Regions from separate parts of the Intestinimonas sp. RTP31139st1_F5_RTP31139_211217 genome, predicted to be linked through region 1. Evidence: a T-box and tRNA genes for the amino acid it is inferred to sense, from the RefSeq annotation. Region 1 holds a T-box; the other holds one or more tRNA genes.

Region 1 (3,613 bases):
ATTGCCCGCCGTCTGCTGGACTTTCTCTCCGGCGTGGCCTATGCCAACGAGGGGAAGATCAAAAAGGTTGCCATTTCCACCTATATCATCACGCCCTATAATGTGGATATCCTGGGCGACCTGATCGACGAGCTGGAGAACAACGGATTGTATTTCTAAGAAGCGCGGAGGCCGCGAGCAGGGCAAATAAGACCGAGCGGAGGCAAAAACAGGTGCGCGGAGCGCACGGCATTTTTGCGAAGCGGCAGGCTTATTTGCCCGAATGCGAGCGAGCCGCAGCGTGACAGGAGAGAAGCGCGGAGCGCACGGGAACAGGCACACAGAGGGCCGCCCAAAGGGGCCCCGTAAAGCCGCAAGGCTTTGTGGGGAGAGGAGGAAGAACGGAGCGCAGCGGATGCCGGACGCAAGACCGGCGGGGCAGAGCGGAGTTTCTTCCGACAACGAAGCGCGGAGGCGCAAAGAGCGGTTTGCGCTCCGCCACACTTGTCCGATCACCTTTTACAGATAGAGAAATGAGGGATTACCATGCTGACGCCTCAGGAGGTCTCTGAGCACGCCTTTGCAAAAGCCGGTTTCGGCGGCTACAATATGGCCATGGTGGACGAGTTCTTGGATCAGTTGACCGAGGACTATACCACCCTGTATAAGGAAAATGCGGCGCTTAAGAGCAAGATGAAGGTGCTGGTGGACAAGGTGGAGGAATACCGCTCCACCGAGGACGCCATGCGTAAGACACTGCTCACCGCCCAGAAGATGGCGGACGACATGGTGAAGGAGGCCGAGGAAAAGCGGGCCTCCCTGGTGTCTCACGCGGAGGAGGAGGCCCGGAAACGGGTGAGCGGCCTCCGCCAGGAGGTGGAGGCGGAGCAGCTCCGCCTCACCGCCGCCCAGAACGCCACCGCGGCCTATGTGGCCAAGCTCAAGGAGCTCTACCAGCATGAGCTGGACTATATGAACAGCCTCTCTCAGCTCACGCCGTCCGCGCCCAAGGCGCCCGATCCGGTGGTGACCGCGGTGCAGGACATCGAGGCCTCGGTGCAGCGCATCGTGGAGGAAGAACAGGAGGACCTGGAGGACACCAAGGAGTTGCCCACGGAGGAGCTGGACGCCGAGATCTCAGAGGAGAAGCCAGGCGGTCTGTACGGTGAACTGACCGCCACCTTCCTGGACCGGGATGGCGAGACCGAGCGGAAGATGAAGGTAAACCCGGAGCGCCGGGCGGCCGACCGGGCGGAGGGCGCGCCTTCCGCGGAGGAGCCCACCAAGCGCCTGAACATCGATTTGGAGCATCTTCAGTTCGGGAAAGATTACGAAATCAAGTAAACCCCCTTGACAAAGAGGGCGGAAGCGGATAAAATGCACTGGCAATAGGAAAAACGCGTGGAAAAGGACGAGTAGCGCCCCTGTAACCGTACAGAGAGCCGCCGTTTGGGTGAGAGGCGGACGGAGAAGGGGTGGGAAGATCACCTTGGAGCGTTCCGCTGAAGGAGGAGTAGGCGGCTACGGTTGGCCCCGTTACCGGCCATGCGAGGGGCCGCGGCATGTCCGCGGCAAGAAGAGTGGTACCGCAGAGGCTTTCAACGCCTTTGTCTCTTTTTGGAGAGACAAAGGCGTTTTTTCGTGCGCGTCCCCATACCGAGAAGCAGAACAGAAGAGAAAAGGAGAACGCAAGACATGGACTATAATAAGACCGTCAACCTGCCCCAGACCGATTTCCCCATGCGGGCGGGGCTCCCCAGGCGCGAGCCAGAGATGCTCCAGGCGATGTATGACAAGGACCTCTACCACAAGATGGTCGCCCGCAACGACGGGAAACCCCTCTTCGTCCTCCACGACGGGCCTCCCTACGCCAACGGAAACATCCACATCGGTACCGCGCTGAACAAGATCCTCAAGGATATCATCGTCAAAGAGAAAAACATGACGGGCTACTGCTCCCCCTATGTCCCCGGCTGGGACACCCACGGCCTGCCCATCGAATCCGCCATCCTGAAAAACAAAAAGGTGAAGCGGGATGCGCTCACCACCTCCGAGTTTCGGGAGAAGTGCAAGGAGTACGCCCTCGATTTTGTGGACAAGCAGCGGGAGCAGTTCAAGCGCCTGGGCGTGCTGGGAGAGTGGGACGATCCCTACCTCACGCTGAAGCCCTATTTTGAAGCCAAGCAGGTGAAGGTGTTTGGCGAGATGGCCAAAAAGGGCTTTATCTATAAGGGGATGAAGCCGGTGTACTGGTGCCCCCATGACCAGACCGCCCTGGCCGAGGCCGAGATCGAGTATGCCGACGACCCCTGCACCACCATCTTCGTGAAGTTCCCTGTCCGCGACGACAAGGGAATGCTGGCCCAATACTGCGACCTCTCCAAGCTCTTCTTCGTCATCTGGACCACCACGCCCTGGACCATCCCGGGCAATATGGCCATCTGCCTCAACGCCGAGCTGGACTATGTGCTGCTGGAGGTTCCCTCCGGAGAAGTCTATGTCCTGGCCCAGGCCCTGGCCGAGGGCGTATGCAAGGCTGCGGGCATCGATTTCGGCGCCTGCAAGGTGCTGGCCACCCTCAAGGGCGCCGCGTTCGAGCTCATGACCGCCGCTCACCCGCTTTTCGACCGGGACTCCGTGATCCTCAACGGTGAGCACGTCACCCTGGACGCCGGCACCGGCTGCGTGCACACCGCCCCCGGCTTCGGCGCGGAGGACTTCCAGATCTGCCAGCAGTACGACAAGGCGGGCCTCACCCACATCGGCGTGCCCGTGCCGGTGAACGCCAAGGGCGTTATGACCGACGAGCGGTACAACGGACAGTTCTACGCCGTGGGCAACGACATGGTGGTGGAGGATCTGGGCGCCTGCGGGGCGCTGCTTGCCAGCGAGAAGATTACCCACTCCTACCCCCACTGCTGGCGCTGCAAGCACCCCATCATCTACCGCGCCACAGAGCAGTGGTTCTGCTCCGTGGACGCCATCAAGGACGCGGCGGTGAAGGCCTGCGACGCCATCCAGTGGAAGCCCGACTGGGGCAAAGACCGCATGACCTCCATGATCACCGAGCGCAACGACTGGTGCATCAGCCGCCAGCGGGTCTGGGGCGTGCCCATCCCCATCTTCTACTGCGATGCCTGCGGCGCGGATATCGTCACCCCTGAGACCATCGACCACGTCTCCGAGCTGTTCCGGGCGCACGGGTCCAACGTCTGGTTCGACCGGGAGGCCGAAGAGCTGCTCCCCGACGGATTCAAATGTCCCAAGTGCGGCCACACCCATTTTACCAAGGAGACCGACATCATGGATGTGTGGTTCGACTCCGGCTCCACCCACGCCGCCGTCCTGGACGAGCGCCCCTATCTCCACTTCCCCGCCGACATCTATCTGGAGGGCGGCGACCAGTACCGCGGCTGGTTCCAATCCTCTATGCTCACCAGCATCGCCGCCAAGGGCGTGGCGCCCTACCGGCAGATCATCACCCACGGCTGGACCGTGGACGGCGAGGGCCGGGCCATGCACAAGTCCCTGGGCAACGCCGTGGCGCCCGAAGAGATCATCAAGGACTACGGCGCGGACATGCTCCGGCTGTGGGTGGCCTCCGCCGACTACACCCAGGATATGCGCATCTCCA
Region 2 (3,613 bases), on a different contig from region 1:
CCCCAAGAAACCTTAGATTTTCGGCCATTATGATTCCCACATAATTCTCGCTACTCATTCCGGCATTCTCACTCGAATACAGTCCACCGCTGCTCCCGCTGCGACTTCACCCCATATTCGACGCTCCCCTACCCCTGTCTTGCGACAAGCCCAAGCTTCGGTTGCATGCTTAGCCCCGTTATATTTTCCGCGCAGAGTCACTCGACCAGTGAGCTATTACGCACTCTTTTAATGAGTGGCTGCTTCTAAGCCAACATCCTGGTTGTTTTCGCAACTCCACATCGTTTTCCACTTAGCATACATTTGGGACCTTAGCTGTGGGTCTGGGCTGTTTCCCTTTTGACCACGAAACTTATCTCACGTAGTCTGACTGCTAGTCATCAATTAGCCGGCATTCAGAGTTTGATAGGGTTCAGTAACCTTATCGGCCCCTAGCCCATTCAGTGCTTTACCTCCGGTAATCTAAACTAACGCTAGCCCTAAAGCTATTTCGGGGAGAACCAGCTATCTCCGGGTTCGATTGGAATTTCACCGCTATCCACAAGTCATCGCCGGTCATTGCAACGAACGTGCGTTCGGTCCTCCATGGGGTTTTACCCCCACTTCAACCTGCTCATGGATAGGTCACCCGGTTTCGGGTCTATTGCAACAAACTTTATACGGGCTATTAACCCTCGGTTTCCCTGCGCCTCCGGTACTGAATACCTTAAGCTTGCTTGTTACAATAACTCGCCGGACCATTCTACAAAAGGTACCTCATCACCCATTAACGGGCTTTGAGTGCTTGTAAGCACAAGGTTTCAGGTTCTATTTCACTCCCCTCCCGGGGTCCTTTTCACCTTTCCCTCACGGTACTGCTCCTCTATCGGTCATCAGGTAGTATTTAGGCTTGGAGGGTGGTCCCCCCTGTTTCCCACCGGGTTTCACGTGTCCGGCGGTACTCTGGATCCTCACTGATGCAATTCGCTTTTCGCCTACGGGGCTCTCACCCGCTGTGGCTGGCCTTCCCATACCATTCGGCTAAACTATTGCACCGTTATGTGAGTCCACAACCCCAGAGAATAAATCCTCTGGTTTGGCCTCTTCCGCGTTCGCTCGCCACTACTTGCGGAATCTCGGTTGATTTCTCTTCCTCGCCCTACTTAGATGTTTCAGTTCAGGCGGTTCCCCACGTACGCCTATTTGATTCAACGCACGCTGACAGAGTATTGCTCTGCCGGGTTGCCCCATTCGGAAATCTACGGATCAATGCGTATGTGCCGCTCCCCGTAGCTTATCGCAGCTTGTCACGTCCTTCGTCGGCTCCTGATGCCAAGGCATTCCCCTTGCGCTCTTTCTAGCTTGACCTTTCGCAGAACCATCTCCTGGTTCTACGTTATGATCATGAATTATGCAGGCCTCAAAGAGTTCTTAATTGGCTTATTGTTTTTACCCTTCACTAGAACAGCTTTCGCCATTCTATCTTAAAGTTCCACAACATTTGCTATTAATTGCCCTCTGTTGCTTGCTCTCAATACTTTCTTTCACATTGTTCAGTTTTCAAGGTGCAGACCTCTGTCCCTTTCAGGACAGATTTCAGTCCTCAATCTCCATCGAGCACTGAAATCTGTTCTAAATGGTGGAGGTAATCGGACTCGAACCGGTGACCCCCTGCTTGCAAAGCAGGTGCTCTACCAACTGAGCTATACCCCCGCGTCCGGTGTGCCAAGCTCTGCTAAAGCTTCCTTTGCCTTCCTTCTTTCTCCAAAGAAAGAAAGTGGTGGGCCCAAGTGGACTCGAACCACCGACCTCACGATTATCAGTCGTGCGCTCTAGCCAGCTGAGCTATGGGCCCATATGGCGTGCGCCCTCTAAATTAAACAACGTGAAGCGATCCACTCCCCAGAAAAGCCTGACCTTAGGACATTTCGATGAGTACTTCTCCCCATCGAGTTCTCCTTAGAAAGGAGGTGATCCAGCCGCACCTTCCGATACGGCTACCTTGTTACGACTTCACCCCAATTATCGAACCCACCTTCGGCCGCGCCCCCATTGCTGTTAGGCTACGGACTTCGGGTGTTCCCGACTCTCATGGTGTGACGGGCGGTGTGTACAAGGCCCGGGAACGTATTCACCGCGGCATGCTGATCCGCGATTACTAGCGATTCCGACTTCATACAGGCGAGTTTCAGCCTGCAATCCGAACTGGGACGGCTTTTAGGGATTTGCTCCACCTCGCGGCTTTGCTTCCCTCTGTTGACCGCCATTGTAGTACGTGTGTGGCCCAGGACATAAGGGGCATGATGATTTGACGTCGTCCCCACCTTCCTCCGTTTTGTCAACGGCAGTCTCGCTAGAGTGCTCTTGCGTAGCAACTAACAATAAGGGTTGCGCTCGTTGCGGGACTTAACCCAACATCTCACGACACGAGCTGACGACAACCATGCACCACCTGTCTCTACTTTCCCCGAAGGGCACCTTATGCATCTCTGCTTCGTTAGTAGGATGTCAAGTCCTGGTAAGGTTCTTCGCGTTGCTTCGAATTAAACCACATACTCCACCGCTTGTGCGGGCCCCCGTCAATTCCTTTGAGTTTCAACCTTGCGATCGTACTCCCCAGGTGGGATACTTATTGTGTTAACTGCGGCACGGAGGGGGTCAGACCCCCCACACCTAGTATCCATCGTTTACGGCGTGGACTACCAGGGTATCTAATCCTGTTTGCTCCCCACGCTTTCGCGCCTCAGCGTCAGTTAATGTCCAGCAGGCCGCCTTCGCCACTGGTGTTCCTCCCTATATCTACGCATTTCACCGCTACACAGGGAATTCCGCCTGCCTCTCCATCACTCAAGAAGTACAGTTTCAAATGCAGGCTATGGGTTGAGCCCATAGTTTTCACATCTGACTTGCACTCCCGCCTACACGCCCTTTACACCCAGTAAATCCGGATAACGCTTGCCACCTACGTATTACCGCGGCTGCTGGCACGTAGTTAGCCGTGGCTTATTCGTCAGGTACCGTCACTTGCTTCGTCCCTGACAAAAGAAGTTTACAACCCGAGGGCCTTCTTCCTTCACGCGGCGTTGCTGGGTCAGGCTTTCGCCCATTGCCCAATATTCCCCACTGCTGCCTCCCGTAGGAGTCTGGGCCGTGTCTCAGTCCCAATGTGGCCGGCCAACCTCTCAGTCCGGCTACTGATCGTCGCCTTGGTGAGCCATTACCTCACCAACTAGCTAATCAGACGCGAGTCCATCTCAGAGCGATAAATCTTTGGTATCCAGAACCATGCGATCCAGATACATCATGCGGTATTAGCAGCCGTTTCCGGCTGTTATTCCCCACTCCAAGGCAGGTTACTCACGCGTTACTCACCCGTCCGCCACTAAGCATTCCCTTTCGTTGTCCGAAAACTCCGTCAGGGGTGCTCCGTTCGACTTGCATGTGTTAAGCACGCCGCCAGCGTTCATCCTGAGCCAGGATCAAACTCTCAATAAAATGGTATCTAAAGAACTTCCGTTCCTTAAATCATCTTATTGAAGCTTTCCATAGCTTCAAAGAAATTTGTCAAGAGCCTTTCCAAGTCTTGCGACTTTAGAAAGGACCTTAAGTCCTTTTCTGGTGCTTCGTGTTTCTT

Evidence for each region. The T-box of region 1 lies ahead of ileS (isoleucine--tRNA ligase). A T-box ahead of a tRNA ligase gene usually reads a tRNA of that ligase, here a tRNA-Ile.
Region 2: it encodes a tRNA-Ile, which carries the amino acid that the T-box ahead of ileS (isoleucine--tRNA ligase) is inferred to sense. The anticodon was not compared.

Annotation. Positions count from the first base shown of each region.
Region 1 covers NZ_JBCOAQ010000026.1:17,732-21,344, forward strand. Annotated here, with positions in the region: gene ABUA09_RS13655 (cell division protein SepF) at 1-159, shown strand, start outside; gene ABUA09_RS13660 (DivIVA domain-containing protein) at 526-1,323, shown strand; T-box leader at 1,373-1,597, shown strand; gene ileS (isoleucine--tRNA ligase) at 1,675-3,613, shown strand, end outside.
Region 2 covers NZ_JBCOAQ010000071.1:62-3,674, reverse strand. Annotated here, with positions in the region: rRNA gene ABUA09_RS17810 (23S ribosomal RNA) at 1-1,347, opposite strand, end outside; tRNA gene ABUA09_RS17805 (tRNA-Ala) at 1,617-1,692, opposite strand; tRNA gene ABUA09_RS17800 (tRNA-Ile) at 1,758-1,834, opposite strand; rRNA gene ABUA09_RS17795 (16S ribosomal RNA) at 1,943-3,474, opposite strand.